3 regions of the Rhodococcus sp. 05-340-2 genome follow, and region 2 is predicted to be linked to each of the others. Evidence: predicted binding sites of a transcription regulator. Region 2 holds the regulator's gene; each other region holds the start of a gene.
What was found. The regulator LexA, encoded in region 2, represses DNA repair genes until DNA is damaged. The targets are predictions, from matches to a motif close to CGAACANNTGTTCG.

Region 1: CH271_RS09945 (HNH endonuclease signature motif containing protein) is a predicted target of LexA. The motif match lies at 7,041-7,054, and genes of this name have one in related genera.
Region 3: CH271_RS10620 (HNH endonuclease signature motif containing protein) is a predicted target of LexA. The motif match lies at 5,075-5,088, and genes of this name have one in related genera.

Annotation. Positions count from the first base shown of each region.
Region 1 is NZ_NOYU01000017.1:67,169-77,554, reverse strand. It holds gene serS (serine--tRNA ligase) at 1-499, shown strand, start outside; gene CH271_RS09975 (hypothetical protein) at 513-1,382, opposite strand; gene CH271_RS09970 (lysophospholipid acyltransferase family protein) at 1,469-2,209, shown strand; gene CH271_RS09965 (GNAT family N-acetyltransferase) at 2,219-2,704, shown strand; gene CH271_RS09960 (sensor histidine kinase) at 2,705-4,156, opposite strand; gene CH271_RS09955 (response regulator transcription factor) at 4,153-4,836, opposite strand; gene CH271_RS09950 (hypothetical protein) at 4,964-5,644, shown strand; gene CH271_RS09945 (HNH endonuclease signature motif containing protein) at 5,704-7,026, opposite strand; gene CH271_RS09940 (DinB family protein) at 7,167-7,742, opposite strand; gene CH271_RS09935 (CPBP family intramembrane glutamic endopeptidase) at 7,748-8,491, opposite strand; gene CH271_RS09930 (YhgE/Pip domain-containing protein) at 8,511-9,782, opposite strand; gene CH271_RS09925 (TetR family transcriptional regulator) at 9,814-10,386, opposite strand, start outside.
Region 2 is NZ_NOYU01000027.1:413,437-423,822, reverse strand. It holds gene hrpA (ATP-dependent RNA helicase HrpA) at 1-2,846, shown strand, start outside; gene nrdR (transcriptional regulator NrdR) at 2,859-3,323, opposite strand; gene CH271_RS16995 (hypothetical protein) at 3,424-3,834, opposite strand; gene lexA (transcriptional repressor LexA) at 4,220-4,903, shown strand; gene CH271_RS16985 (acyl-CoA dehydrogenase family protein) at 4,982-6,124, opposite strand; gene CH271_RS16980 (uracil-xanthine permease family protein) at 6,277-7,548, opposite strand; gene ptsP (phosphoenolpyruvate--protein phosphotransferase) at 7,570-9,300, opposite strand; gene CH271_RS16970 (DeoR/GlpR family DNA-binding transcription regulator) at 9,473-10,240, shown strand; gene CH271_RS16965 (1-phosphofructokinase family hexose kinase) at 10,237-10,386, shown strand, end outside.
Region 3 is NZ_NOYU01000020.1:6,169-16,554, reverse strand. It holds gene CH271_RS10640 (pseudouridine synthase) at 1-793, opposite strand, end outside; gene trhO (oxygen-dependent tRNA uridine(34) hydroxylase TrhO) at 797-1,639, opposite strand; gene CH271_RS10630 (alkaline phosphatase D family protein) at 1,658-3,310, opposite strand; gene CH271_RS10625 (cryptochrome/photolyase family protein) at 3,438-4,910, shown strand; gene CH271_RS10620 (HNH endonuclease signature motif containing protein) at 5,103-6,416, shown strand; gene CH271_RS10615 (iron-siderophore ABC transporter substrate-binding protein) at 6,575-7,630, opposite strand; gene CH271_RS10610 (SDR family NAD(P)-dependent oxidoreductase) at 7,732-8,568, shown strand; gene CH271_RS10605 (SRPBCC family protein) at 8,565-9,059, shown strand; gene CH271_RS10600 (mycothiol transferase) at 9,050-9,571, opposite strand; gene CH271_RS10595 (NADPH:quinone reductase) at 9,669-10,386, shown strand, end outside.

The DNA of each region.
Region 1 (10,386 bases), on a different contig from region 2:
ATGGTCGTCGTGCTTCCGCCGCGAAGCGGGCAGCTACGGCAAGGACACCCGCGGCATCATCCGAGTCCATCAATTCGACAAGATCGAGATGTTCTCCTACATCAAGCCCGAGGATGCAGCGGCCGAACACCTGAAGCTGCTCGAGTACGAAAAGGAGATGCTCGCCGCGGTCGAGTTGCCCTACCGCGTCATCGACACCGCAGGCGGCGACCTCGGCTCCTCGGCCGCTCGCAAATTCGACTGCGAGGCATGGGTTCCCACCCAGCAGGCCTACCGGGAGCTGACCTCGACCTCGAACTGCACCACGTTCCAGGCCCGACGCCTCGGCGTGCGTTACCGCGACGAGAACGGCAAGCCCCAGACCGCGGCGACGCTCAACGGCACCCTCGCCACCACCCGCTGGATCGTCGCGATCCTCGAAAACCACCAGCAGGCCGACGGCACCGTCCGCGTCCCGGAAGCCCTTGTGCCTTTCGTCGGGACCGACGTCCTGAAGTAACCGGGCCGGTTACTCAGGCGATATCGCCGATGCAGTAACCCTCGCCGCCGACGGCCAGCACGAACGTACGGTTCTGGTACGCCCCGGACGCGTCGATGATGTCTGCATTGACCTGGGTGTAGATGCCGTTCTGCCCGGTGACGAACACGCTGTCGGGATCGAACGAGGTGATGCCGGTCAGGATGTTCGGATTCTGCACCAGCGGCGGGGCAGTGGGAACGCCGATGCCGAGGGCATCCCAGGTCTGACGGCCGTCGCACACGAGTGGATAGGTCTCTTCCACATCGCTGGGGTTCACGGGAATCCCGGCGAGACGTCCCAGGTAGCGATCGACGCTGTAGACGGCGTCTGCCGCGTCGAACACGGGGGCGGTGCCGGTGGGATAGACGGTGGGGCACGCGTAGCCGGACGCGATCTCGCTCCGCTTGATGCTGACCGTCGCGGTCGGCCCGGTCCACGTGACGGCGTACTGGCCGTCGACGCCGGGGGCGGCAACGGCAGCGAGGATTGCCTCGGCGTCGACGTACATCGTCGGGATCTCGGTGGGCGGAACCGTCCAGCACCGCGCCGTGACGACGCCGATTCCGCCTCCGGTGAGGTCGCCCACGAACGGCCGCAGCGCCGTCGCGGCGTCGGGATTTCCCGGAACCTCGCCGACGGGTGGGCCGGGCGGGATCGGTGGGGGCGTGGTGGTGGTCGGTGCGGCCGTGGTCGGAGTTGTCGTCGACGTCGTGGCCTCGGTGGTGTTGCTCGTCGCCCCGGACTGCTCGGACGGCAGTCCGACTGCGGAATCGCAGGCTCCGACCAGGGCGAGCGTCGCGATCAGCGGCAGCGCGGTTCGGACGACCCGGGTCCGCCGCGGTGGTGCCGCACTGTTCTTCACTTCGTTTCTCCCCCGTTGCTTTCGACCGGACCTGTCATCTCCCGGACCTTTTCTCCGGCATCGTCCACCGACTACGCTAACGGACTGTGGAACCCGTCTACCGATCAGTCATCGGCATCGCTCGTGCAGTGTTCGCGTTCGAGGGCCTGAAATTCGACGTCGAGGGCGAGGAACACATCCCTGCCACCGGCGGAGCCGTCATCGCCGTCAACCACACCGGATACATGGACTTCACCTACGCGGGGCTACCGCCGCGACGGGTGAAGCGCTACATCCGGTTCATGGCGAAGAAGGAAGTCTTCGACAACAAGATCTCCGGCCCGATCATGCGCGCGCTACGGCACATCCCCGTTGATCGCGGGGCAGGCGCTCAGTCGTACAAGTCGGCCGTGGAGAGCCTGCGCAACGGCGAGCTCGTGGGCGTGTATCCGGAGGCGACCATCAGCCGCAGCTTCGAGATCAAGGAATTCAAGTCCGGCGCAGCGCGCATGGCCATCGAGGCAGGCGTGCCGATCATCCCGACGGTCATCTGGGGTGCGCAGCGCGTGTGGACCAAGGGACACCCGAAGCGATTGGGCCGCACCAACACTCCCATCTCGATCGCCGTCGGCGAGCCGCTGCCGCCGGTCGGTCCGCCGAACGAGCTGACCGAGAAGCTGCGCACAGTGATGCAGAAGATGCTGCTGGAACTGCAGGAGAACTACCACCACGAGCCGGGGGCGTACTGGGTTCCGGCACGATTGGGCGGCAGCGCACCGACCCTCGAAGAAGCGGACACGCTCGACGCCCAGGACCTCGCGGCCCGTGCCGCCAAGCGGGCCGAGTAGAGCTCCGCGATGAACCTCCGCGGTGAACGGGTCGTGTTGCGACCCGTCACCGCCGAGGATGTGCCGGAGCTAAGCCGAATACTGCGCACCCCCGAGGTGTATGCGCGGTGGGGCGACGAGGATGCCGACGAGAACTGGCCGTTCGACAGCACCGACGAGAATCGACTGGTCGTCGAATCGAACGGCGCAACAGTGGGATTGATCCAGTACGGCGAAGAGACCGATCCGATGTACCGGCATGCGTCGATCGACGTCTTCCTGGACCCGGCAGTGCACGGCCGCGGCGTCGGAAAGGACGCGGTCGGCACGCTGGTGCGATACCTGACAGTCGAACTGGGGCATCATCGATTGGTGATCGACCCCGCTGCTGACAACGCGGTCGCCATAGCCTGTTACAGCGCAGTCGGTTTCGAGCCCGTCGGAATCATGCGCAAGTACGAGAAGGGCCCGGAGGGCTGGCACGACAGTCTGCTGATGGACCTGATCGTCGAATAACTATCGGTGGTTTGCCGGAGTGGAGCCCGCGGAACGACCCGTAAGGCTAGGAAGTGTCAGTCGGAATCGTGCGCCTGTAGGCCCTGCGGCACAGACGAGTTCGCCGCCGTGAGCGCGCGCCAGCGTGCGTGCGATCGACAATCCCAGCCCGACGCCGCCGGAAGAACGGTCGCGCGCGGAATTCAGTCGAACGAGCCGCTCGAAGATGCGCTCACGGTCCGCCTCGTCGACCCCGGGGCCGTCGTCGTCGACGGTGACGAACGCCTGCGAATCGGTGCCCGTCGTCACCCGGACGCTACCGCCGGGCGGCGTGAAGCGAGCGGCGTTGTCGAGGACGTTCGAGAGAATCTGCTCGACGCGACCCACGTCCACCCTGACCGGCACCGGTTGCGATCCGTCCACCTCGAACCGGACCTGCGGGGACAGCAGTGCCGAGCGCTCGACGGTGCGTCGAACCACGTCGGTGAGGTCTGCGTCGGTCAGCTCCAGCTCCGAAGTGTTCTCTGCCCGAACGGAATCGAGCATGTCGCCCACCAGTCGCGACGCCCTGGCGGATTCGCCGACCAACAGCTCGCTCCACCTACCGACCCGATCGGGGCGGTGTTCGGCGTCGCGCTGCAACGACTGAGCCAGCGCCGAGATCCCGGCTACCGGCGTCCGCAGTTCGTGTGCCGCGTCGGCCAGGAACCGGCGCATGTCCTCCTCTGCTCGACGCGCCGCCTGCGCTGCGGCAGCCTCCTTGCGCTCGGCGTCCTCGAGGGCGTCGAGCATCTCGTCGACGGCCGATGCTGTGCGTCCCAGGTCGGTGTTCGGTTTGGATGGAAGCAACCGTCGACCCCTGTCGCCGTTGGTGATTCGGCGTGCGACCGTCGTCATCGAGTCCAGCGGAGACAATGCGCGCCTCACCGCGTAGATCAGCGCGGCAGCGGCCAGCAGCAGAGTGACGGCACCGGCGACCACCATGAGAATGCGCAATTGTTGGCGAACATCGGCGATCGCGGTGGTGTCGCCGAGCAGTGACAGCGTCGAACCGTCGGGCAGGGGTTTCGTGATCTCCAGCGAATCCGACCGTGGGGCAGGTGGATTGGGTGGTCCCGGGGGAGTGGGCGCATTCGACGGGCCGGACGGAGGGTTGGGTGCCGCGGGCCGATCGCCCTGCGCGGGAGGTTCGCCACCGGGCACACCGTAGACCGTTCCGTCGGCGGTGGTGATCCGAACTCGGATGGCGTCGCCCTGCAGAGCCTGCACCAAGTCCTGCGCACTGACCCCGCTGTCGACCAGTTCGACCGCTCGGTCGGCACGATCGCTCAAGCGAGCATCGAGATCGCGTCGAAGCTGCTGGCCCAGAACGACATCCACCGATGCACCGACCACAAGGAGCAGCACCGCGAACAAGACGACGACGGTGGCGACCACACGGGTGCGCAACGAGGGCGTGGGCGTGCGGTTCACTGCGGGGCCCGCAGAGCGTAACCGAGGCCACGGACAGTGTGGATCAACCGCGGACCGTGCGCTTCCATCTTGCGACGCAAGGCACTGATGTGCACTTCCACCAGATTGCCGTCGTACGCGCCGTAGCCCCAGACCGATTCGAGGATGGACGTTTTCGAGACCGTGCGACCGCGCTGCGCGACGAGGAAGGTTGCCAATCGGAGCTCGGTCGCCGTCAGGTCGAGGACGTGGCCGGCGCGGGTGACGACCCCTGCGGATTCGTCCACGAGTAGATCGCCCACTTGGATTGCGTCCGACGATCTGCCGCGTCTTCGCAGCACCGATCTCGCTCGCGCGACCACCTCGTCCAGCTGAAAAGGTTTGACCACGTAGTCGTCTGCGCCGTCCCTCAGACCGCGTAGGCGGTCCTCCAGCCGGTCCTTCGCGGTGACCATGATGATTCCTGCATCGCTGCTCTGGCGGACGATGTCGATCAACGCGAACCCGTCCCTGGCGCCCGGCAGCATGATGTCGAGAATCACGACATCGGGGCGGAAGCCGGCCATCGTGGTCTCGAAGTCGTCGCCGTCGGGCAAGGACGCGGCGGTGAATCCCGCGTCCTCGAACGCGGCCACCAGCGCTTCTCGGATGGGCAGCGAGTCCTCCACCACCATCACCCGGGGAGCGGAACTGTATGTCATTCCTCGATTGTCACTCACCAGCTGAAGTGATCCTGAAGATGCGCCCGGCTTCAGGGTGACTTCAGCTAACGGCGGCAGGGTCGGTGACAGACCGAAACGAACGAGACAGTCCGAACGAGGAGTGAACGTGAACGATCAGACCCAGCCGATCCCCGCCGCATCGAACCCCGAGCCCGCCCCGAGTGTCGGTGCCGACACGGCTCGGGAGAACAAGCCGAAGCGCTGGAAGGGACGGGTGCCGATGGTGGCGACGGCGGCAGCGGGACTCGCAGTCGGTGCGTTGGTTGCATCGGCAGTATTCGCGGCCACCGGGCCCGATGCGTCGCCGGAAGTGTCCACGGTGGCGTCGTCGTCCGCGCTCGGACAGCGGACCGACGGTGGTGGCGGTTCGGATGTCCCAGCGGTCCCGGCAGCCCCGGATTCCGGTGACGGATCGACGGCTCCGGCTCCGGCCGACGGTGCGACTCCGCCTGCGCCGGGTGACGGCGCAACTCCGCCTGCTCCGCCCGCGGGTGGTCCGGGCAAGGGTGGACCGGCAGAAGGTGGACCGGGTCCGGGCAAGGGTGGGCCTGGTGCCCTGTGCGCACCGGAGGACGGCGCGACGCCGCCTGCTCCGCCGACGGACGGTGCGACGCCGCCCGCTCCGCCGACGGACGGTGCGACGCCGCCCGCTCCGGCCGATGGTGCTACTCCTCCCGCACCACCGACTCCGGGTGCTGAGGGAGACGGTGCGACTGCGCCTGCACCCCCGGCCCCGGCCGATGGAGCTACTCCTCCCGCACCATCTGTCGCTCCCTCTGGTTCCTGAACCGACCTCTTCCAGCCCCGCACCGTTGTTTCGGTGCGGGGCTGCAGTCGTTGTGGGGTTCAGGCGATGCGGGGGCCTGCGCGGGCGTGCGATTGCCTGGGTTGTCGGTAGGGATCCACGGTTGCGGGTGGTACGAACCAGGGGTGGTTGTCGGTGCCGATGAACACTTCCCAGTCGGAGTGGTGGATGAGGCGGTGGTGGAATCCGCAGAGTAGGACGAGGTTGTTCATGTCGGTGGGGCCGCCGTCGCCCCAGTGCCAGATGTGGTGGCCTTCGGTCCAGGCGGCGGGTTTGCCGCAGCCGGGGAAGGCGCAGCCGTGATCGCGGGCGGTGAGGGCTGTGCGTTGTTTGGCGGTGACGGTACGGGCAGTGCGGACGAGGTTCAACGGGTTGCCGTTCTCGTCCATGACGATGGCGGTGAGGACACAGTCGCAGGCCAACTGGCGGGAAGTGTTGCGGGACAGCGGTCCCATCCAGGGGAGCCACCCGACCGTGGTGCCGTCGCCGAACAGGTCGCGATACGCGCCACGATCCGCGGTGGCGGGTTGGGTCGCGTCGTCGGATTCGGCTGCTGCGCGTGAGGTTTCGTCGTCGGTGATGTCGTCGGCGTCGGCGCTGTCGCGGAGGTCGGTGAGATCGCGCAGGCTGATGTGCAGGTTCACGTGCGGGCGTTCACCACCTTCGATGGGCCGATCGCTGGAGGCGAGGTACTGGTCGAGGATGTGTCCGAAGGCGTCGGCTCTGCGCCGGGCGGGGCTGCGGTCGTCTTGGGTGCCGTCGGCTGCGGGGCGGGGTTCGGTCAACGGTGAGAGCGCAGTGAGCAGCTTTTCTCCGGTGATCGCATCGAAGTCTCCTTTGAGTACCAGCCGCCCGTTCAGGGTTGTGGAGGCGAAGAGTTCGTTGCGGTCGGTGTTCTCGGCGGGTGGTTTCTTGGTGCCGAAGCTGTCTTCGAGTCTGGTGATCGCTGCACGAATCCGGCCGGTGCGCGCGTCGGGCCCGGTCGCAGCCTTGATCAGAGCTTTACGTGCGGCATCGCGACCCTCTTCCGGCAGGTTCTCCGGTGGTGTTTCGGCGAAGGTGAGGATCAGGGCGGCGTGATCGACGGACATGACGCCGGTGTTCACGGCGTCGGCGATGTCGGGAAATGCAGCCATGCCGCGGGCGAGGGCGACGATTTTGGTGGCTTTGGACGGTGAGAGAAGGGTGGTGGAGGTCAGCCATCCGGCGGGTCCGGGGAAGCCGAGCTTCTCCCGGCTCACGCGGGTGTCGATTTCGGCGACGAGGGCGATACGCCGCGCTTCCAGTAGTTGGATCTGATGGGAGACAGCGGCGGCGTCGGCGAGGAGTTCACTCTCGCTCAGTTGCCAGATCTCCGTGGTCATGGGAGCAAGTGTATCGAACGCGCGTTCGACTGGCAACCGTAGTGCAATCGAAAACTATTGCCCTGCAGAACTATTCGCGATCCAGTACCTGTCGGTGGCGCGTGATAGGCGTTTGTGGAACCTGACGACAGGCGATGCGGTCAATCAGCTTCTCTGGCAACTGTTTCCAGCTCGGCTCGATATGCGGCCCACCATGCTGCGTCGCCGTCGGCCATGTTTTCGTTGCCGAGGCGCAGTCCAACGGAATCGTCGATGAGCTCGCGCACGATGTCCGCATGCCCGGCATGGCGGTTGGTCTCGGCAATCATCTGAACCAGAACTCGGTGCAACGTGACTTCCTGCTTTTCGGCCGGCCAGTGCAGGACGCGTCCGATGGAGTCGAGGTCGTTGGCCGCGATGGTTTCGTCGGCGTGTTCCCAGGCATTCCGGTAGAGGGCGACAATGGATTCCGACGATTCTTCGGCGGTTGCCCACATGTCGGAATTCGGCCGGGCCATGCCCTCTGCTTCCAATTCCGCGAAACGAGCTGGAAACTCGCGACCGAACGTGACGCCGAAATAGCCGTATTCGACGATCGCCAGGTGCTTCACCAAGCCCAGTAGATTGGTCCCGGTCGGCGTCATCGGCCGTCGTTTCTGGTACTCGGTGAGGCCGTCGAGCTTCCACAGCATGTTCTCGCGTGCGATGCGCAGGTACTGGTGCAGCTCGTCCTTCATGCCGTTCAGCTCACCGACGCATGCCAGACGAGAGCTGCGGCGAGTGCGCCGAGTCCGTTCAACGACCAGTGCAGGGCGATGGGCGCGATCAAACTTCCGCTACGGCTGCGCAGCCACGTGAACACCACACCCGCCGCCGCGGTCGCCACGACGGCCAGCGCGATACCGACGATCTGCCCGAACAGTCCGCCGCCGAGGAATCCGCTCAGCCCCACGTTGCCCGCCGTCAGTCCCAGCGAGGATGCGATGTGCCACAGACCGAACAGCAGAGACCCTGCAGCGAACACACCCCGAGCTCCGTAGATGCGGCCCAGCGTGCCGTGCAGCACCCCGCGGAACGCGAGTTCTTCCGGGATGACGGTCTGGAGGGGGATGACGATCATCGATGCGACGATGGCGGCGGAGACGGTTGCGTACCTGTCGGCCATGAAGAAGGGCCGAGTGAGTGGCAGCAACGCGCCGATCGCGACGACGGTCAGGACGACTCCGACGGCTCCGAGCGCGTACAGCGATCCGGTCTTCCACTGCTTCGGCGACAGTCCCAGTTCGGCCCAGCCCAGACCGCGACGGTTCGCGAGGACGACCAGCAGAACAGCGGCGATCGGGACCGTCGCGATACTGGCCCACACCGTGGTGAAGTGCGCGATGAGGTTGGTGCCCACGAGTACGAGGACGACGATGGCGACGTCGAGGTAAGCGTGGAAGGCACGTCGGGGTGCCACGCTCCCGGCTGGATTCACAGCAAGCATTGGATCGAGTGTACTGGCGTCAGCTGTGAGCACCCGATGAATCGAGGCTTCGGTCGAGGCCTTTGCCGTCGTAGATGCGGGTGAACACCACGCCGAACACGAGCCCGATGAGCAGTCCGAGAGACGTCATGCCCACCGAGTGCAGCAGCCCCGCGTCGAGTGAGGCATTGAAGTACAGGATCGAGCGGGTGCCGAGGAAGATCTGGTGCATCGGTTCGAACTGCGCGAGCCAGGTGAAGATCCGCGGGCTTGCTTCGAGGGGGATGGTGCCGCCCGACGACGGCAACGCCAGGATGATGAACACGATCAGATTGATCAGCAATCCTGCCGTGCCGAACGCGGACATCACCGCCAGTGCCGTGATGCCCACCGCGGTGATCGCGAACGCGCCGTACAGCCACAGGGTCCAGGCGTGAGTGATCGGCATACCGAGCAGATGGCTGATCAGCAGATAGAGGGCAGACACCAGCATGGCGAGGACGATCATCACGAGCCACTTCACGAGCAGCGTCTGAAAGCGGTTGATCAGGGTCGGTCCGCGATGGATGTACTTGGGGCCGATCTCTGTCGGTGTGAATCCGAGCAGGCCGTCGACGAGTGCGCTGACGATGGTCGCACCGGTGAAGCCGGCCAGGACGAGCAAGAGTGCGTAGTAGAACGCAGACAGGCCTCCGCCGGTGCCGTCGGGTAGCGGATCGTATTGAGCGACGATCACGTCGATCGGTTGCGCAAGGGTGAGAGCGCTCGCGCCGGCGAGCTGGGTTTCGCCGAGCTGCTGGCGCACTTGCTCGGTGATCTGCTGTCCCACAGTCTGATTGACCGACTCGAATGCCGGTGTCGCCACTCCGGTCACGAGCGACATCCCGAAACTGCCGGCACGTGGGTTGGTGTAGACCGTGATGATCGGCTTCTCGACGTCCCCGGGAATCACGCTCGCCTGAGCGAGGATTCCCATCCTCTTGGTGAAATCGCTCGGGATGACGATGGAGCCGTAGGCCTCGGCCGTCGACAGCAGCGATTGTGCCTGCGCCGGACCGACTTCCCGGAAATCGACCTTCTCCGAATCGACGTTCTGCAGCAGACCCTCGACGATGTCGTTGCCGATGTTGCGCTGCTCGCCTGCGAGGGTGTCGCCCTCGTCCTGGTTGACGATCGCGATGGGGAGGTCGTGGAGATTGCCCCTGGGATCGAGCACGCCGCCCAGGTACAGCGCGGCGAGAAACGACATCAGTGCCGATACCACCAGAATGGGCGCGAGCCAGAAACGCGGCGAACGAAGGACGTCGGCCATCGACCGAGGAGTTCTGTCGGAGGTCACCGGATCAGTGTCGCAAGTTCGGCTCCGCTGTGCGCGGTAGTTCTGCCTCTGCTGGATGCGGGGAGTGGCAGAACGCCCGTCCGACGGTGGCGGCGAGGGCGGCCCGGCGTCGATCGTGCGCGGCAGCGGGTTCGCTGCGGTCGGCTGTATGGATGATCGCCGCCTGAGCCCACGTCCCGGCCAGCGCGATGAGCATCGACCAGATGTCGGCGGCGTCCACGTCGTCCACCAGCAGTCCGGTCCGTTGGGCGTCGGCGATCATCGCGTACTTCTCGTCGTCGTGTCCTGGTCTGCGGTCGAACAGCGGCCCGGCCGGGGTGCGCTCGAGACGTGCCCACGTCAGCAGTCGTACCAGCGTCGGGTCGTCGAGATACATGTCGTAGAGCCTGACCGCGTAGCCCGGTAGGTCGTCCGGGGTGAAGACGATGTTCTCGATATCGGTGTCGACTCGTGTGTCGAACGCGATGTCGAACAGGGCGTCCTTGTTGCCGAAGTAGCTGTAGATCAGGGATTTGTTCGACTTCGCTTCCGCCGCGATGCGGTCCACACGTGCGCCGGCAATCCCGTGTGTCGCGAA
Region 2 (10,386 bases):
CGGAAACATCGCTGACGGTCCCCGGCATCCGCTACGTGGTGGACCCGGGTACGGCCCGAATCTCGCGATACTCGTTGCGCACCAAGGTTCAACGCCTCCCCATCGAGCCGATCTCACAGGCATCGGCGCGGCAGCGGGCCGGCCGCTGTGGCCGCGTCGCCGACGGCATCTGCATCCGGTTGTATTCCGAGGAGGATTTCGAGTCGCGGCCGCAGTTCACCGAGCCGGAGATTCTGCGTACCAACCTGGCGTCGGTCATCCTGCAGATGACCGCCCTCGGGCTGGGCAAGATCGACGCGTTCCCGTTCGTCGAACCGCCCGATCCGCGCAGCATCAGAGACGGCATCGGGCTGCTCGAAGAACTCGGGGCGCTGAAGCCGGCCACCAAGGAGGGCACTGCAGAACTGACCCCGATCGGCCGGGAGCTCTCGGCGCTGCCGGTCGATCCTCGGATGGCTCGGATGCTGGTCGAGGCCAACGGCAACGGCTCTCTTCGCGACGCGCTGGTGGTCGTGGCGGCGCTGTCCATTCAGGATGTTCGGGAGCGACCCGCCGAGCATCAGCAGGCGGCGGATGAAAAGCATGCGCGTTTCGCCGTGGAGAACTCGGACTTCCTCGCGTACTTGAAGTTGTGGACCTATCTGCGCGAGCAACGAAACGAGTTGTCCTCCAACCAGTTCCGACGCATGTGCCGCACCGAGTTCCTGCACTATCTACGAATTCGCGAGTGGCAGGATCTGCACGGCCAACTGCGTCAGATCACCCGTGGACTCGGGTGGACGGTGCCCGATGCCGACTCCACCGAGACCGCCCTGCATCAGTCGCTGCTGTCCGGATTGCTCTCGCACGTCGGGCTCAGGGAGGGTGACAAGCGAGAGTTCCTCGGCGCGCGCGGAGCGCACTTCGCGATCTTCCCGGGCTCGGGTCTGTTCAAGAAGCCGCCGCGCTGGGTCATGGCCGCCGAACTGGTCGAGACCGGACGCCTGTGGGGCCGCATGGCCGCCCGCATCGAACCGGAATGGGCCGAACGACTCGCACCCCACCTGGTCAAGCGGACCTACTCGGAACCGCATTGGTCGATCAAGCGTGAATCGGCGATGGCCTACGAACGAGTGACGCTGTACGGCATTCCCCTGGTGACGCAACGCCCGGTGAATTACCACCGCATCGACCCCGAGGCGTCGCGGGAGTTGTTCATCAGACACGCGCTGGTGGAGGGCGAATGGAAGACCCAGCATGCCTTCTTCCACAAGAACCGGGCACTGCTCGACGACGTCGGCGAACTCGAGCATCGCGCTCGACGGCGCGACATCGTCGTCGACGACGACGCTCTGTTCGACTTCTACGACGCCCGCATCGCCCCGGAAGCGGTCTCGGCACGGCACTTCGACACGTGGTGGAAGAAGGCCCGCAGACAGGACCCGCACCTGCTCGACTTCACCACCGACACCGTCGTCAACTCCGACGCGGCCTCCGTCCTCACCGGTGCATATCCCGACGCATGGCGACAGGGCGAGATCCAATTCCCACTGACCTATCAGTTCGAGCCCGGCACTGCGGCCGACGGTGTCACCGCACGGATTCCGATTGCCCTCCTCGCTCAGGTACAGCCGGTGGGCTTCGACTGGCTGGTTCCCGGGATGCGACTGGAGCTGGTCACGGCACTGATCAAGACACTGCCGAAAGCCTTGCGGCGCAATGTCGTTCCGGCACCGGACTTCGCCGCCGCGGCGTTGGCCGCCATGAAGCCACGCGCGGAAACCCTGATGACGGCCCTGGCACGTGAACTCTCGCGGGCTGCGCAGTGCCACATCACTGCGAAGGACTTCGATGGTGCGGCACTGCCCGAGCACCTGAAGATGACGTTCGCGGCCGTCGATCCGTCCGGAAAGGTGTTGGGCAGCAACAAAGATCTCGCTGCTCTACGCACCGGATTGTCCGGGGAGGTCGGTCGCCAGGTCGCGAGCGCGGTCGGTGACGCGGAGCGTGCGCCGTCCCTGGCATGGACCTCGAGCACTCTGGGGCGGTTGGAGTCGACCGTCACCCGTGATGTGGGCGGACAGAAGGTCACCGGGTACCCGGCGTTGGTGCCGGAAGGACCGGGCGTCGCGGTTCGAGTCCTGAGCACCCCCGCCCAACAGCGAGCAGCGATGAGGTCGGGAACCAGAGCTCTGCTGCTGTCGACGGCACCGAAGGGAACCAAGGCACTGCTGGCCGGGCTGCCGACCGCCGAACGTCTTGCCCTCGGCCAGAATCCGTACGGCGGAGTCGATCCGCTCCTCGAGGAATGCCGGATTCTCGCGGTCGAGGAGGCAATGGATGCGCACGGTGGACCGGTTCGAGATCCCGAGGCTTTCGACAAGCTCAGGGCGCTCGTCCACGCGGAGGTTCCGCAGCGCACCGCCGCGGTGCTGGCCCTGGTTCGCCCTGTGCTGACCGCTGCCCTGGCACTGTCCGCGCAACTCCAGTCCTCCTCGGGTGAGCCGGCCGACGATGTTCGGGAACAGCTCGACGGCTTGATCTTTCGCGGGTTCGTCACCGAGTTCGGCTCTCGCAGATTGGCAGACGTACCGCGCTACCTCGCGGCTGCGACGAAGCGGTTGGCAACCCTGCCGAGCAGCGCGGGCCGTGATGCGGCGGCGATGGATGTACTCGATCGGGTGTACGCGTCGTACGGACGACTGTTGGATTCGCTTCCGGAAAGCAGAAAGAACAGTTCCGGGGTACAGGAACTGTTCTGGATGATCGAGGAGTTGCGGGTGGGATTGTTCGCCCAAGGGATTCGTACGGCGTATCCGGTCTCGGAGAAGCGCATCGAGAAGGCGATCTCGGACCAGAGTCGCTGACGGGCGGATCTGTCAGTCGATGTCGGCGGACTCGCGGTGCTTGCGCAGTTCGTGGATCTCTTTCTCGAAGTCCTCGGCCGAACTGAACGAGCGGTAGACCGAAGCAAAGCGCAGGTAGGCCACTTCGTCGAGATCACGGAGCGGACCGAGAATGGCCAACCCCACTTCGTTGCTGGGGATCTCCGCGGATCCCGCGGCACGGATGGCGTCCTCGACCTGCTGCGCCAGCAGGTTCAGCGCATCGTTGTCGACATCTCTGCCCTGGCAGGCGCGTCGGACTCCCTTGACGACCTTCTCGCGACTGAACGGCTCGGTCACGCCGCTGCGCTTCACGACCGCGAGCACTGCGGCCTCGACGGTGGTGAATCGACGGCCGCACTCCGGGCAGGAGCGACGACGCCGGATTGCTTGGCCCTCGTCCATCTCACGCGAGTCGACCACGCGTGAGTCGGGATGCCTGCAGAACGGGCAATGCATGAGGGGTCCTCCGTCGTAGCCGATGCTCCGACGACGAGCACGCACATCGGGGCAGTCTGTCGAGGATACTCAGTCCTCGCGAACGCGACGGGGCCGGTGGTCATCTGCCGGGCGTGTACTCGACGAGAGCTCCGTCGTGCACTTCGACCACACCGACCGGCTGCGCACCTGCATCGGGAGCAGCCGCCCGCAGGTTCGCGATGCCGATCAGGCCACCTGCGACGACCAGGACCGCCAACACCGTCAGCACGAGCGATCGCAGCCGAACCGGCTGGCCCGCGAAGTGCGCGGAGGTCGCGTCGAACTCACGATCGGCCTCCTCGCGATCGGTGACATCGGACCACGACGGATCGAGGACCGGAAGGCACGGTGCGCTCTGTGTACGGGGTGCCGTGACGCCGTGCATCCCGATGGGACTCTGCAGAACGGGACGCGCCCGGCGACGACGCTCGACGACAGTGGACCGGGCACGGACACCGGCGGCGGTGGGGCGATCGGTGATGATGGTCATCGGAACCTCGACTTCGCTCGTTGGATCGATTGTTCGATCAGGCGTTCGATGGACGCTTGTTCGAAGTTCTATCACGAGCCTCCGACAAAGTCTGCAGAAAACGCGACACGAGTCGAACAGATGTTTGATTCAACAGCTGATACACGCTAGATTCGTGTCAGAAACCACACGCCACACGAGTCGACACCATCAACTCCAGTCCGCGCAGACCTACCACGCAGACCGGATCCCAGGACACCAGCAGGAGGCCGACAGCATGAAGGACGAGACCTCGACGAGGTCGACCACGCGTTCCACGACGACGGGTTCCAGGACGACCGGAGCCAAGGCCACCGCCACCAAGGCCGCGGCGGGAAAGCCGGCCGCGGAACCGACCTCCAAGGCCATGGAGGTCGGCACCGATATCAGTGCGGGTCTGACCGAGCGGCAGCGGAAGGTACTCGAGGTCATTCGCGCGTCGGTCACCGAGCGCGGCTACCCGCCGAGCATCCGGGAGATCGGAGACGCGGTCGGTCTGACCTCGACCTCCTCCGTTGCCCACCAGCTGCGCACCCTCGAACGCAAGGGCTTCCTCAGGCGCGACGCCAACCGTCCCCGAGCCGTCGACGTCCGCGGTCTCGACGAGGTGCAGGCCGATCAGGCTGCCGCCGCGGTCGACGGTTCGTCGGCGTCCGAGGAACAGGATCGGTTGCCGACCCCGACGTTCGTTCCGGTACTGGGCCGGATCGCCGCAGGCGGTCCCATCCTGGCCGAGGAAGCCGTCGAGGACGTGTTCCCACTCCCCCGCGAGCTGGTCGGTCAGGGTTCGCTGTTTCTGCTGAAGGTGGTCGGCGAGTCGATGATCGATGCGGCCATCTGCGACGGTGACTGGGTGGTGGTTCGTCAGCAGTCCGTGGCCGACAACGGCGACATCGTAGCTGCGATGATCGACGGCGAGGCCACCGTCAAGACGTTCAAGCGGTCCAAGGGCGAGGTGTGGCTGCTGCCGCACAACCCGCTGTTCGAGCCGATTCCGGGCAACAACGCCGCGATCCTCGGCAAGGTCGTCACCGTGATGCGCAAGCTGTAGGGATCGTCACCGAAGACAAACGCGAAGGGCCGCAGCACAGTGTGCTGCGGCCCTTCGCGTGTTCTTCGGATCAGCGGATCACAGATTCAATCCGCGGCCGATGATCTCCTTCATGATTTCTGTGGTGCCGCCGTAGATGGTCTGCACACGAGAATCCATGTACGCCTTGGCGATCGGATATTCCTTCATGTAGCCGTAGCCGCCGTGCAGCTGCAGGCACCGGTCGATCAGTTTGACCTGATTCTCGGTGGTCCACCATTTCGCCATCGCGGCTTCCTGGACGGTCAGGGTGCCCGCGTTGAGCAGTTCGATGAACTTGTCCACCATGATGCGGGTGGCGGTGGTCTCGGTCGCCAACTCCGCCAACACGAATCGGGTGTTCTGGAACTTGCCGATCGACTTTCCGAAGGCCTTGCGATCGCGGCAGTACTGGATCGTCATGTCCAGCGCAGATTCCATGGCCGCAGCGGCGACAACAGCGATCGAGAGCCGTTCCTGAGGAAGATTCTGCATGAGGTAGATGAAGCCCATGCCTTCTTCACCGAGCAGGTTGGCCGCGGGCACGCGAACGTCGGTGAAGCTGAGTTCGGCTGTGTCCTGGGCCTTCATACCGATCTTGTCGAGATTGCGGCCACGCTCGAAACCGGGCATGTCGCGCTCGACGACCAGCAGGCTGAAGCCCTGGGCACCCTTCTCGGGGTCGGTGCAGGCTACGACGATGATCAGATCGGCGTTGATTCCGTTGGTGATGAACGTCTTCGAGCCGTTCAATACCCAGTCGTCGCCGTCGCGAACGGCCTTGGTCTTGATGCCCTGCAGGTCGCTTCCGGTACCCGGCTCGGTCATGGCGATCGCGGTGATCAGCTCACCCGAACAGAATCCGGGGAGCCAACGCTGCTTCTGCTCGTCGTTGGCCAGCTCGATCAAGTACGGCGCGACGACGTCGTTGTGCAGGGTGAAGCCGATGCCGCTGTAGCCGCCGCGAGTGGTTTCCTCGGTGACGATGGCGTTGTAGCGAAAGTCCTTGACTCCGCCGCCGCCGAATTCCTCGGGCGCTGCCGTTCCGAGGAAGCCCTGCTTACCGGCCTCGACCCAGACACCGCGATCGACGATGTTCTGCTCTTCCCACTTCGCGTGGTTCGGTGCCACGTGCTGATCGAGAAATTTCCGGTACGACTCCCGGAACAGCTCGTGCTCGGGCTCGAAAAGTGTGCGTTCCACGAATGTCTCCTTGTTCGGTGCATACCGACAGCGACCACGCGAAATCTCTACGGATCTCGGTCGCCGGTACGACTGACGTCACAGGCAAACACTACGTCCGCGGTGTCGAGGCGGTCGATGACCAAAACGCGCGCGATCCGTGACCGACCCCGCTAACGACCTCGTTTGCCTGCACTCCTCGCGAGCGCCGAGACGATCGGGTAGCCGACGAGGATGCCGACCGAACCCCACGCGATACCGCCGAGCTCGACCGATCCGACAGCCAGTGTCAGGTCACCGATGCCGGCGACGAGCGCCGCAGCGACCACCATGAGATTGACCGGATCGGTGAAGTCGACCTTCGCGTCGGTCCAGATACGAACGCCCAGTAGCCCGATGAGTCCGTACAGCACCAGGGTTGCTCCCCCGATGACGCCGTCGGGCACGGTGAAGATCAGGGCTCCGAACTTGGGCGAGAACGCGAGCACTATCGCAGTGATGGCCGCGACCCAGTACGCGGCCGTCGAATAGACGCGGGTGGCGGCCATGACCCCGATGTTCTCGGCGTACGTGGTGGTGCCCGAGCCACCGGCGGCTCCGGCCAGGGTGGTCGCCAACCCGTCGGCGATCAGTGCGTCACCGGCCACGTCGTCGAGGTTCTTGCCGGTCATCGCCGCGACGGCCTTGACGTGTCCGACGTTCTCGGCGACCAGGACGATCACCACCGGTAGCGCCACCAGGATCACCGACAGCTCGAACGACGGTCCACGGAACTCGGGCAGGCCGATCCAGCTCGCCGCGCTCAGCGCGTCGAGGCGTGGTTGCGCGATTCCGCCGGTGACAGCGGCGAACACCCAACCGACGACGACACCGACCAGAATTCCCAGTCGCCCGAGCAGTCCGGGTCCGATCGCCGTGGCCAACAGGATGGCGACCAGCGTGACTGCGGCGATGAGCGGCTGCGCCTCGAACGACGTCGTCGCGGCCGGGGCCAGATTCAACCCGATCAAGACGACCACGGCACCGGTCACCACGGGCGGCATGGCGGCGTCGAGTACGCGCCGACCGGCGATCTTGACCATGACGCCGATGGCCGCGAGCACGAGACCGACGCACAGAACGGCACCGAGCTGCGCGGCCGGGCCGTTCGCCTGGGTGGCACCGAGCGGAGCCAGGAATGCGAAGGACGATCCGAGGTAGCTCGGCACCCGCCCCCGGGTGATGATCAGGAACAGCACCGTTCCGATGCCCGAGAACAGCAGTGTCGTCGACACCGGGAAGCCGGTGATCGTCGGAACGAGCAACGTGGCACCGAACATGGCGACGACGTGCTGCATCCCGATGCCGACGGTGCGCGGCCACGTCAATCGCTCGTCCGGTGCCACCACCGCTCCGGCCTCGACGGTCTTTCCGTTTCCGTGCAGCGTCCAACCCAGATTTCTCATGATGGGAAAAAGACTATTGCGTCAGCCGAGGATCGCGCTCACTGCCTCACGGGCAGCGGCGGTGCTGTCCGTTTTCAGCGCGGCGGCGGCCGCTTCCTTGCACTGAGCAAGCGTGACCGTGGCCAATTTGGAACCCACATGCGCGACGGCGGCCGACGCTGCAGACAGAGAGGTGATGCCGAGCCCGACCAACACACAGGCCAGCAGTGGATCGGCAGCGGCCTCGCCGCAGACTCCGACCGGCTTGCCTGCCTTGGCACCCGCGGCAGCGGTGTGGGCCACCAGTGCCAGCACGGCCGGCTGCCACGGATCGGTGAGACCGGCGAGCTGTGCAGACATGCGGTCGGCGGCCATCGTGTACTGCGCCAGGTCGTTGGTGCCGATGGACAGGAAGTCCACGTGCTCGAGGATGTGCTCGGCGAGGAGCGCGGCTGCGGGCACCTCGATCATGACGCCGGGCGTCAGTCCTCGTTCACGGACGTCGGCGGCGAAATCCTTCGCCTCCAGCGCGGTTGCGATCATCGGAGCCATCACCCACGGGGAGGAATCGGTCGCCTTCGCGGCTGCTGTGATGCCGTCGAGTTGGCGGTACAGAATCCCGCGGTCGGCCTCGGCGATACGGATGCCGCGAATGCCGAGGGCCGGATTGGCCTCGTCGGGATGGGTGGCGAACCTCAGCGGCTTGTCCGAGCCGGCGTCGAGAGTCCGCACGACGACCTTCTTGCCTGCGAACGCGTCGAGTACCTGGGCATAGATCTCGGCCTGCTCGTCGACGGTGGGTTCGGAGTCGCGGTCGAGGAAGCACAGTTCGGTACGAAACAGTCCGACGCCGTCCGCTGCGCTGGACCGCGCTGCGCGAGCACCGGCACCGTCCTGGACGTTGGCGAGAATGTCGACTGCATGGCCGTCGGCGGTGGTACCGGGACCGACCCACTGCGATACCCGGTCGAGCTCGTCGCGGGCAGACACGACGGCAGCGCGGGCCGAGTCGGCATCGGGTTCGAGGTCGATGCGGCCGCTGGTTCCGTCGACCGATGCGTTCGTACCGGCAGCGATGTCGTCGAGCCCTGCCACGGCGACGATGCACGGGATGCCGAGCTTGCGGGCGATGATCGCGGTGTGGCTGGTCGGACCTCCGAGCGAGGTCGCCAGTCCGACGATCAGGGTGGGGTCGAGGCCCGCGGTGTCGGCCGGCGCAAGGTCGTCCGCGAACAGGATCGACGGTGCGTCCGGCACGGGAACACCGGGCTCCGGTACACCCAGGATCTCGGCGATGACGCGGTCGCGGATGTCGCGTAGGTCTGTCACTCGCTCGGCCATCAGACCGCCGAGCTGGGTGAACATGGCAGCGAATTTTTCGGTGGCCGCAGCGGTTGCGGTGACGGCAGAACTGCCCTTGGCGATCGAGGAGCGAGCGGCACCGAGCCACCCGCGATCGGTTGCCATCGCGGCGTTGGCGGACAGAACCTCCGAAGCAGCGCCGGTCGCGAGTTCTGCTCGGCCGCGCAATCGGGTGGCGACGGCGTTTGCCGCGGCATCGAACACAGCCTTCTCCGACTCCCGATCGGCCTCGGCAACCTCGCCGGTATCGGCGGGAATGGACGGACGGGCACCGGGACGAATGACGGGACCGTATCCGACACCGGGCACGACGGGCGTGCCGCGCAGTGTCGTCTGCGCTGATCCGGTCCCGGCAGCGTCGACTGTCTTGTCTGCGTGTCCGGTCGACGCGGTGCTAACCGATCCCGTCATGTGGTCCTCCTCGAATCCTGCGTGAACAAAAGGTCATCGCATCTGTTCTGCGAGCTGTGGCGCACTCAATTGCTTGCCTGTGTTGTGACCGAGATTACTCCAAAGCCTTGACATGTCAACACACACGGGCGTAAAACAACATAAAGCAACATCAACCGGGAAGGAGACGCAGGTGTACGCCGAAGAACGACAGCACGCGATTGCCGAACTGATCAGTACGCACGGCCGCGTCTCCGTCAACGATCTGTCCGCCACGTACGGCGTCACCACCGAAACCGTGCGGCGCGACCTCGCCACTCTCGACCGAATGGGAGTCGTCCGTCGCGTCCACGGTGGAGCAGTACCCGCATCCGCACTGACCACACTCGAGCCCGGCGTCTCTGAGCGAGAGTTCACCCGCGCGGATCAGAAGGACGCGATCGCAGCCGCGGCGTTGTCCTTCCTGCCTCCCATCGGCGGTAGCGCCGTGTTCGATGCCGGCACCACAACGGGCAGGCTCGCCGGTTTGCTTCCCCACGATCGTGAGCTGACGTTGGTGACGAACTCGGTCCCGATCGCCGCTCGCGCCGCGACGATGTCGAACGTCAGCCTGCGATTGCTCGGCGGGCGTGTACGCGGTACCACCCAGGCCGCCGTCGGCGACGAAGCTCTGAGCGCCCTCGAATGGCTCCGCGTGGACGTGGCGTTCATCGGCACCAATGCCATCAGCGTCGGACACGGATTGTCCACACCCGACAGTGACGAGGCAGCTGTCAAACGTGCCATGGTCGAAGCGGCCAACCATGTTGTGGTGCTCGCAGATTCGTCGAAGATCGGACGCGAGCATCTGGTGAGCTTCGCCCGAGTTGGATCCATCGACGTCATCGTCACCGACAGCGACATCTCGACAAACGACCGTAAGAATCTCAGCGACAAAGGAATCGAGGTGGTGATCGCATGATGGTCACACTCACGGCCAACCCGAGCATGGACCGCACGGTCACACTCGACGCACCGCTCGTCCGCGGTGGAGTACACCGCGCATCGACGTCGGCCACCGATCCGGGCGGCAAGGGCGTCAACGTCGCTCGCGTCCTCGGTGGATCG
Region 3 (10,386 bases), on a different contig from region 2:
GTTGCAACGGCCGGGTGAAGTCATCGGCCGGGACGGAAGAGAACACCGGATAGTACGGGTCGTTCGCGATCGGAATTCCCAACGACGACAGATGGATTCGCAGCTGATGCGTCTTGCCCGACTTGGGGAAGAGTCGATATCGGGCGGCGGCACCGAACGTATCGACCAGTTCGATCAGGGTCTCACTGTTCGGCTCCCCCGGCTCCTCGTATGCCGTCATGACCCCATGCTCTTTGAGGATTCGGCTTCGCACCACGCGCGGAAAATCCAGTGCTGCATCGAATCCCGCAACGGCCTCGTACTCTTTGGTGACGTTGCGCGAGGAGAAGAGCTCCTGATACGGCCGTCGGGCATGCTTGGTCTTGGTGAAGAGCAACACCCCGGCGGTGGCGCGATCGAGTCGGTGCGCGGGCGTCAGGTCGGGGCAGTCGAACTGCCTGCGTAGTCGCACGGTCGCCGTTTCGGTGACGTGTCGGCCACGCGGGATGGTGGCGAGGAAGTGCGGCTTGTCGACTACCAACAGGTCGTCGTCCTCGTGCAGGATGCCGATCTCGAACGGAACCGGAACCTCCTGCGCTGGAACGCGATAGAAGTACACCTGACTGCCGGCGCGATACCGCGTGTCGACGGAGATCGGCCTGCTCTTCTCGTCGACCACTTCGGCGTCGCGCATGGCCCGTCGCCAGTCGTCGTCGGGCATCTCACGTTCGAGATACTCCACAATGGTCGTGGCCGAATCACCATGCGGCAACAGCAGTCTCAGCGGAGCGAGACCGTCCCGGAAGGGCAGCATTGTCTACGCGCAGTCGAGACAGATCAACCGCAGACCACGGCCGGCGTCGCCGTCGAAGTCCTGGTACCGGGACGTCGGATTGCCGCAGGCACTGCAGCGACCGATGACGGCGGTGTGGTCGGAGAAGTTCTGCGCCATCCGCTTGTCGAAGACGAACAACGACCCCTCCCAGAGCGCGTCGTCGCCGAAAGTTTCTGCGTACCGAACGATTCCGCCGTCGAGCTGATATACCTCCTCGAAACCACGGGCCACCATCAGCGAAGACAGCACCTCGCAGCGGACTCCCCCGGTGCAATACGTGACCACCGGGGACTTCTTCAGATGGTCGTAGGCACCGGAATCGAGCTGGGAGACGAAGTCCCTCGTCGTCTCGACGTCGGGCACCACCGCGTTCTTGAACTTTCCGATCTCGGCTTCGAAAGCGTTGCGGCCGTCGAAGAAGACGACGTCGTCCCCGCGGGAATCGACGAGCTCGTGCACCTGCTCCGGGCTCAGGTGAGTGCCGCCGCCGACAACCCCGTCGGCGTCGACCTTCAGTTCCCCGGGGGCACCGAAGGTGACGATCTCGTCCCGGACTCGCACGCTCAGGCGCGGAAAATCGTTTCCGAGCCCCTCGGACCACTTGATGTCGGCCGACTTGAACGCCGGGTAGCTACGGGTGCCGCGCACGTAGCGTTTGACGTCGTCGACGTCGCCGCCCACGGTCGCGTTGATGCCGTGTTCGGAGATGAGGATGCGTCCGGTCAGATTGTTCGACGCGGCCAGCGTCTGCTGCCACAGCCTGATCGCTTCGGGATCGGGCAGCGGAGTGAAGACGTAGAACAGGACGATTTTCGGTACAGCCACGCCGACCAGTATGGCGCGTTACCCGGCAGGTGGTGCCGCCGCCCGGACGCGCTGGGTGCCGGAGTCGACGGTGAAGCCCGCTCCCCAGTAGACCGCGGTCTGCGGATCCTCCTTGGCGGTGAGGAACCAGTGGTCCATCCGAGCCGCCGTCTTGGTGACCTCGAAGACGCCGAAGCCGTGACTGTCGAGGTCCACGAACTTCACGTGGTGATTGAGCGCCTTGAACGCCTCCTCGGCTACCCGGCCCAGCGTGTGCGGCGGAGTACGCGTCAGGTCGTCGATGTTGGCCGAGCTCACCGAGCTGACGACCAGTTCGGTGGCAGCAGGCTCCGTCGTTGCGTAGTGCGCCGCGTCGAGCGGCACCTCGCAGGCCCAGGCCGAGTGGATATCGCCGGTGATGAAGACGGTGTTGTCGACGCCTGCGTCCACGATGGCACCGAGCAGCTTGCGGCGGTCGGCGGTGTACCCGTCCCACGGATCCGCGTTGTACGGCAGGCCGCCCTCCGGGATTCCGAGAAGCGAGGTGACGGCCCTGGCTGCGTCTCGATCGAGCGGTGGGATGAGAGTGGGCGTGATCATCACCGGGTTGCCGACGATCTTCCACTGCGTCGGCGACGAGACGATGCCGTCGGTGAGCCACTGCATCTGCTCGGCACCGGTGATGGTTCGGTTGGGCGAATCGACCTCGGGCCCGTTGAACGGCAACACCTGCTGCGAGCGGTAGGTACGCAGATCCAGCATCGAGAGTTCGAGCAAGTTGCCGAACCGGAGCCTGCGGTACAGATGACGGTTGGTCGCGGTGCCTGCGGCGCGCACCGGCATCCACTCGTAGTACGCCTGCTCGGAATTGGCCTTGCGCGTGTACCAATCACCCTCGGTGGCCGGAGTGTGGTTCTCCGCGCCGCCGTCGTAGGCGTCGTTGGCGGACTCGTGGTCGTCCCACGTGCAGATCCACGGCACGTCGACGTGGGCGGCCTGCAGATCCGGGTCGGACTTGTACTGACCGTGGCGCTGACGGTAGTCGGCGAGCGTGACGATCTCGTGCGTGGGCGAATGCTGGCGGATCACCCCGTCGCGGCCCGGGAACCCGCCCGTCTCGTATTCGTAGATGTAGTCACCGAGGTGGACGATGGCGTCCAAGTCCGTCCTGGCGGCCAGATGCCGGTAGGCCCCGAAGTAGCCCGACTCCCAGTTGGAGCACGAGACGACCCCGAATCGCATCGCGTCGATATCGGCATCGTTGGCCGGGGCGGTGTGCGTGGTGCCGACGGCCGATGCCGCGTCGCTCGTCCGGAAGTCGTAGAAGTACGTGGTGTCTGCTGCCAGGCCGTCGACGTCGACCTTGACGGTGTGATCGGTGTCGGGACCGGTTGCGACGGTTCCGGAGGCAACCACGTCGCCCATGTCCGCACTACGGGACATGCGCCACGTCACCGATACCTGCGGGCCGACGCCGGAGCCCGGGGTGGCGTCGGGCGTGGGGGTGATGCGGGTCCACAGGACGATCGCGTCGGGCAACGGATCTCCCGACGCCACCCCGTGCAGAAAGCCTCGATCGCTGCCCTGCGCGTGGGCAGTCGCCGGCAGGGTCGTGGCCACTCCGGCCACTGCGACCGCCACCGACGACGAGCGAAGAAACGTCCTTCTGGAAAGCGCAGACTCAGCGTGCATCGGGTCAGTCCATGCGATGGACGGTCGATGGTCAAGTAAGGCGCGCCTGGGTCGGCCACAGTGTTCACCGGCCGGCCATGAGCCGGATACTGGTTTGCCTTCGTCGCTGCGGGAGAACACTCCGAGAATGGACGCTCTGTGGTTGTTCGGTGATCAGCTCGGCCCGCACTTCCACTCGGTGGACGAGCACGCCGAGCGAGACGTGCTGATGATCGAGTCCCGGCGCGTGTTCCGGCGTCGGAGATACCACCGGCAGAAGCTGCATCTCGTGTTGTCGGGCATGCGTCACCTGGCCGAGGAGCTGGGTGATCGCGTCACCTACCTGCAGACCGAGACATATCGGGAAGGGTTGGCCGAGTACGGAAAGCCCGTGGTGGTGTTCGAGCCCACCTCACACGCGGCGGAGAAGTTCGTCGCCGCGTTGCACGAGGAGGGCCTGGTTTCGGAGATTCTGCCGACGCCGATGTTCGCACTTCCCCGCGCCGATTTCGCGGAGTGGGCAGCCGAGCGCGGCACCTTTCGGATGGAGACGTTCTACCGCGAACAGCGTAAGAAGTTCGGGGTGCTGATGGAGGGATCCGAACCGGTCTCGGGCAAATGGAACCTCGACGCCGAGAACCAGTCGCCGCCACCGAAGGGACGCCTGACCCTGGGCGTCGAGGAACCCTGGTGGCCGACCGAAGACGCGATCGACGAGCAGGTGCGCGCCGACCTCGATGACTGGGGCCTCGACACCGTCGGGGTCGACGGACCTCGCGTGTTCGCGGTGACTGCTTCTGAGGCGTCGGAAGCATTGGCGCACTTCGTGAACTATCGCCTGGACGACTTCGGCAAGTACGAGGACGCAGTGATGGCCGACGACTGGACGATGTCGCACTCGTTGCTGTCGGTACCGCTGAACCTCGGTCTGCTGCAACCGTTGGACGTGGCGCACGCTGCCGAGGACGCACACCGAGACGGCACCCCGCTGGCGAGCGTAGAGGGTTTCGTTCGGCAGATCCTCGGCTGGCGCGAATACGTGTGGCACCTGTACTGGCATCTGGGGCCGGAGTACCTCGAGCGCAACAAGCTCGAAGCGCATGAGCCACTGCCGAATTGGCTGACGGAGTTGGACGGCGACGCTGTGGTGGCGAAGTGCCTGTCGTCGACGGTGGACGGCGTGCGCGACCGCGGCTGGGTGCACCACATTCCCCGACTGATGATCCTGGGAAACTTTGCGCTGCAACATTCCTGGGATCCGCGAGCGTTGACCGACTGGTTCGCGACGGCTTTCGTCGACGGGTTCGCCTGGGTGATGCCGGTGAACGTCATCGGCATGAGTCAGCACGCGGACGGCGGAGTGATCGCCACCAAGCCCTACGCCTCGGGCGGGGCGTACCTGAACCGCATGACCGACTACTGCAAGCCGTGCGAGTTCAACCCGAAGAAGCGACTGGGCGACGACGCCTGCCCGTTCACCGCCGGCTACTGGGCCTTCGTCCACCGGCATCGCGAGATGTTGGCGCTCAATCACCGGACTGCGCGTCAGGTTTCGTCGATGAACCGATTGAGCGACCTCGAGCAGGTGTTGGAACAGGAACGGCAACGCGAGGTGTACTGACGCATCAGGAAATGCACCGATGTTCGGGTGCATTCGTCACAGCAAAGTGGCCGAGACGCGCAATCTTTGGGTGCCGCCGGTCCTCTACCACGACGTACCGACAGGTTCCGATTCGCGAATCATTACGCACAGCAATAGTTTTCGATTGCACTATGGTTGCCAGTCGAATGTTTGTTCGATACACTTGCTCTCATGACCACGGAGATCTGGCAACTGAGCGAGAGCGAACTCCTCGCCGACGCCGCTGCGGTCTCCCACCAGATCCAGTTGTTGGAGGCTCGGCGTATTGCTCTCGTCGCCGAGATCGACACCCGCGTGAGCCGGGAGAAGCTCGGTTTTCCCGGACCCGCCGGCTGGCTGACCTCCACCACACTGCTCTCACCGTCCAAGGCCACCAAGATCGTTGCGCTCGCCCGCGGTATGGCTGCGTTTCCCGACATCGCCGACGCCGTGAACACCGGCGTGATGTCCGTCGATCACGCCGCGTTGATCCTCACCTTCGCCGAAACACCCCCGGAGAACCTGCCGGAAGAGGGTCGCGAGGCCGCACGTAAAGCTCTGATCAAGGCCGCCACCGGGCCCGACGCGCGCACCGGCCGGATTCGTGCAGCGATCACCAGACTCGAAGACAGCTTCGGCACCAAGAAACCACCCGCCGAGGACACCGACCGCAACGAACTGTTCGCCTCCACAACCCTGAACGGGCGGCTGGTACTCAAAGGCGACTTCGATGCGATCACCGGAGAGAAACTGCTCACCGCGCTCTCACCGTTGACCGAACCCCACCCCGCGGCCGACGGCACCCAAGACGACCGCAGCCCCGCCAAGCGCAGAGCCGACGCCTTCGGACACATCCTCGACCAATACCTCGCCTCGAGTGATCGCCCCATCGAAGGCGGTGAACGCCCGCATCTGAACCTGCACATCAGCCTGCGCGATCTCACCGACCTCCAGAACTGCGGCGACGCCGACGACATCACTGATGACGAGAACACCCGCACTGCAACCGAACCCGCTGCCGGGCCTACCGCCGATCGCGGCGCGTATCGCGACTTGTTCGGCGACGGCACCACGGTCGGGTGGCTCCCGTGGATGGGACCCCTCTCCCGCAACACCTCCCGTCAGTTGGCCTGCGACTGTGTCCTCACCGCCATCGTCATGGACGAGAACGGCAACCCGTTGAACCTCGTCCGCACTGCCCGTACCGTCACCGCCAAACAACGTAAAGCTCTCACCGCCCGCGATCACGGCTGCGCCTTCCCCGGCTGCGGAAAACCTGCAGCCTGGACCGAAGGCCACCACATCTGGCACTGGGGCGACGGCGGCCCCACCGACATGAACAACCTCGTCCTACTCTGCGGATTCCACCACCGCCTCATCCACCACTCCGACTGGGAAGTGTTCATCGGCACCGACAACCACCCGTGGTTCATCCCGCCCGCAACCGTGGATCCCTACCGACAACCGAGACCATCCCACGCCCGCGCAGGCCCCCACATCGCCTGAACCCCAGGAAAGACTCCAGCCCCGCACCGAGAACACGGTGCGGGGCTGGAAGCGATTGTCTTACAAATCGATAGGGCCGAATCAGGGATCAGTCATCGCGGTAGTGCCACATCACCTCGACCACGAGTCGCGTGGTTTCTCCGCTTCGCTCGATCAAGCTATGACGTGCGAGCGTCGAGCTTCGCGACAGCCTCGTCGATCATCGGCACGTATCGCTCGAGTGCCCACGGCACCGTCAACGGATTGATGATGGACGAGCCGGTGACGAACGACTGATCCGTCGGTGCCACGACCGAACCGCGGGACACGGCCGGGATCTGCTTGTAGGCAGGCTGATTCTCGGTGTCGGTGCGGTTCTGCGGATCCGAGTAGAAGGTGAAGATCAGATCCGAGTCGTTCAACAGATTAGCGTTCTCCAACCCGATGACCGCCGAGTCGGTGCCCTCGGTCTCGTCGAGCGTGTTCACCACCGGATCGACCTGCAACCCGAGTGCTCGCACCATCGCAACGCGTTGCTCGTCGGCAAGAAACACTCCGAGTGTCCCCGGCCCTGTGTTGTAGATGTACGAGAAACTCACCCCCGCGTATTCGGGATGCTCGGTGGTGGCGTCGGCGAAGCGGCCTTTGATCTTCTCGATCTCGTCCGCCGCCTTCTGCTCCTCCCCCATGGCCTTGCCGATGACGGTGATCTGGTCTTCCCAGGCGATCGTCCACGGCTGCTCCTCGTACGCGACCACCGGTGCGAATGCGCTCATCTTGTCGAACTGATCCTGCGTGACGCCGGACCACGGGGCCAGAATCAGATCGGGTTCGAGGGCAGCCACGGCTTCGATGTTCAATTCGGTTCCACCGGTGAACTGTTGGGGAAGTTCGGCACCCAGCTCGGTCACCGCGTCGTGAACCCACGGCAGATACCCGGTGTCGTCGGCACCCCACGAATACTCCTCGACGCCGACGGGAACGGTGCCCAGCGCGATCGCCGTTTCGGCCGAGCCCTGGCCGAGCGTGACGATGCGCTCCGCCTTCTCGGTGATGACAGCCTGGCCCAAGGCCGAGTCGATGGTGACGGTGGCAAACTCTCCGGAGTCGCCCTGTTCCGACTCGGCAGTATCGGTGCTCGAACACGCACCGACCACCAGGGCCGACACCGCGAGCGCGGACAGGAGGGACGCACGGCGAGTGAAACGTCGACCGGCCGTTGAAGCAGAGAACATGGAAACCTCTCGACAGACTAGCGGGTTGAAAGTAAGTCAAGGCTAACCTACAAGAGCCGTTCGAATGCACTGCACATTGGGCGTTCGCTACGGTGGGAGCCATGAGCCTTCCTCGTCCCGCCCCTGATCGGACAGCCGTCGTGACCGGAGCGTCCTCGGGAATCGGAGCCGCGATCGCGCGCGTGCTCGCGTCCCGAGGCCATGGCGTCACCCTCGTCGCCCGGCGTGCCGACAAGCTCGAAGACTTGGCACAGGAAATCCGCGCTCGGGGAGTCCGAGCCGACGTGCTCGCAGCAGACCTGTCCGATCGCAGCGCTCGCGCCGAACTACTGGACCGCATCACCGAGCTCGGCCTCATCCCGGACATCCTGATCAACAACGCCGGACTGTCCACGCTCGGACCGGTCGCAGAATCGGATCCGGATGCGGAAATGAACATGATCGAGGTCGACGTGGTCGCAGTTGCAGACCTCTGCACCCGATTTCTCCCCGGCATGACTCAGCGAGGACGCGGCGCACTGCTGAACGTCGCCTCGACTGCCGCCTTTCAACCTCTGCCCGGTCAGGCCGGCTACGGCGCGTGCAAGGCATTCGTGCTCTCGTACACGCAGTCTCTGACCGGTGAGCTGAAGGGAACGGGCGTGACCGCCACCGCACTGTGCCCCGGACCGGTACACACCGGATTCGGCGAGGCCGCAGGATTCGCGAAAGACGATGCCGAGAAAGCACTTCCACCGATCATGTGGGTGGACGCGGAAACGGTGGCCAGGACTGCCGTCGACGACATGGCCAAGGGGCGCATGGTGTCGATTCCGGGAGCAGCCAACCGCATCGGGTCCATCTTCGCGCAGATCACCCCGCGAACGGTGTTGGTGCCCATGCTCACTCGCATTCACCCCGGCCTGGGCAAGAACGCCCGCAAGGCAGCCTCGTCATGAGCCGCGAACTCACCGTCTCGGACAGCATCGTCGTCGCTGCCGATCCGAACACGCTGTACGCCGCGATCAGCGACCCTACGCGGATGGGTGAGTGGAGCCCGGAAAACAGAGGTGCCACCGTCCACGAACCCCGCGAGAGTGCCTACGTGGGAATGGTGTTCGACGGAACCAACAAGCGCGGCCGAGCGAAGTGGGTCACTCGCTGCACCGTCACCGCGGCCGAGCCTGGCAAGACCTTCGAGTTCCGCGTCCACGCCATCGGCAAGAGCGCTCCGAAGATCAAGGGCGCGAACGCAACCTGGCGTTACGACTTCGAACCGGTCGCAGGTGGCACGAAAGTCACCGAGACCTGGACCGACGACCGGAAGAAGTGGCCCGACGCGCTGGCTCTCGTGTTCGACAAGATCGTCACCAGCGGTAAGACGTTCCCGCAGTTCCAGCGTCGCAACATTCGCGAGACGCTGGAGAACCTGCAGAAGGTTTACGCCTGATCTCGAGCCTGCCGGGTGTACAGGCCGAGAACGTAGGACGCCTGCCCGGCATGCTGAAGGTCGTCGGACACCACCGACACCAGCCGCGCACCCAGCGTGACCGGCGGATCCCAGTTCTCGTCGACGATCCGGTCCAGATCGTCGGTCGAGATACTGCTCAGGTAGGCAACGGTTTTCGAGTACACGGCATCGTGGTACTCACGCAGCAGCTCGGCGCTCGAGGTGACCTGAGCGACGTCCGAGGACGACTGGCCGTACCCGATGTCCGACTTGTCGAACGATAGTCCGAAACGCTCGAACCACGAGTCCGACGTCCAGACCTGCTCACTCCCGGCCACGCCCGCGATGTGATCGTCCTGCACCCGCGTCAGGTGCCACAGCAACCACGCGATGCTGTTGGCGTCGGAATCGGGTCGATACGTCAGCGCGGCCGCGGGGATGTCGTCCAGTACCGCGTGGACGAGTTCCTTGATGCGGCCGAACGCGTCGGTGAGCAGGTCGTTGTGGTTCATTGATTACGCCTCTTTCGTCGAGCACTGATAACCAGTCATGCATACCCCGATTGCCTCGCAGGGAACATCGGGGCGGCCCGAGCGCGTTGGACCGGATATGACTGCTCCAGCAATTGTGTACACCCGCACCGGCGACTCGTCCGTCCTCGAACTGAAAGATCGCGAGGTGACCGAACCTGCCGCAGGCGAAGTCCGCGTGCGCATCGTGGTCTCGGGAGTGAATCCGACGGACTGGAAGAACAGAACCGGTTCCGGACCGGGTGAGAAGCTGGCATTCGACGAGGTGGTTCCGAACCAGGACGGTGCCGGAGTGATCGACGCCGTGGGCCCCGACGTCGACGGCGTCTCCGTTGGAGATCGAGTCTGGGTATACCTGGCCCAGCATCAGCGCCCGACCGGTACAGCCCAGTCTTTCGCAATCCTGCCTGCCTCCCGAGTGGTTCCGCTGCCGGATGGCGTCGGATTCGACGTGGGCGCAAGCCTCGGAGTGCCCGCGATGACGGCGCACCGCGCGCTGACCGTCTCCGAGGACGGACCCACCCGGCTGCACCCGGGCGCACTCGAGGGTAAGTCGGTACTCGTCGCCGGTGGTGCCGGTGCCGTCGGCCATGCCGCGATCCAATTGGCCCGCTGGGCGGGCGCGACCGTGGTGACGACGGTCAGCGGACCGGAGAAGGGCGCGCTGGCGACCGCGGCGGGCGCGCACCACGTGGTGAACTACAAGGCCGGCGACGCCGCCGTCGAAATTCGTGAATTGGTCCCTGCCGGAATCGATCTCATCGTCGAGGTTGCTCCCGCACAGAACGCCGCACTCA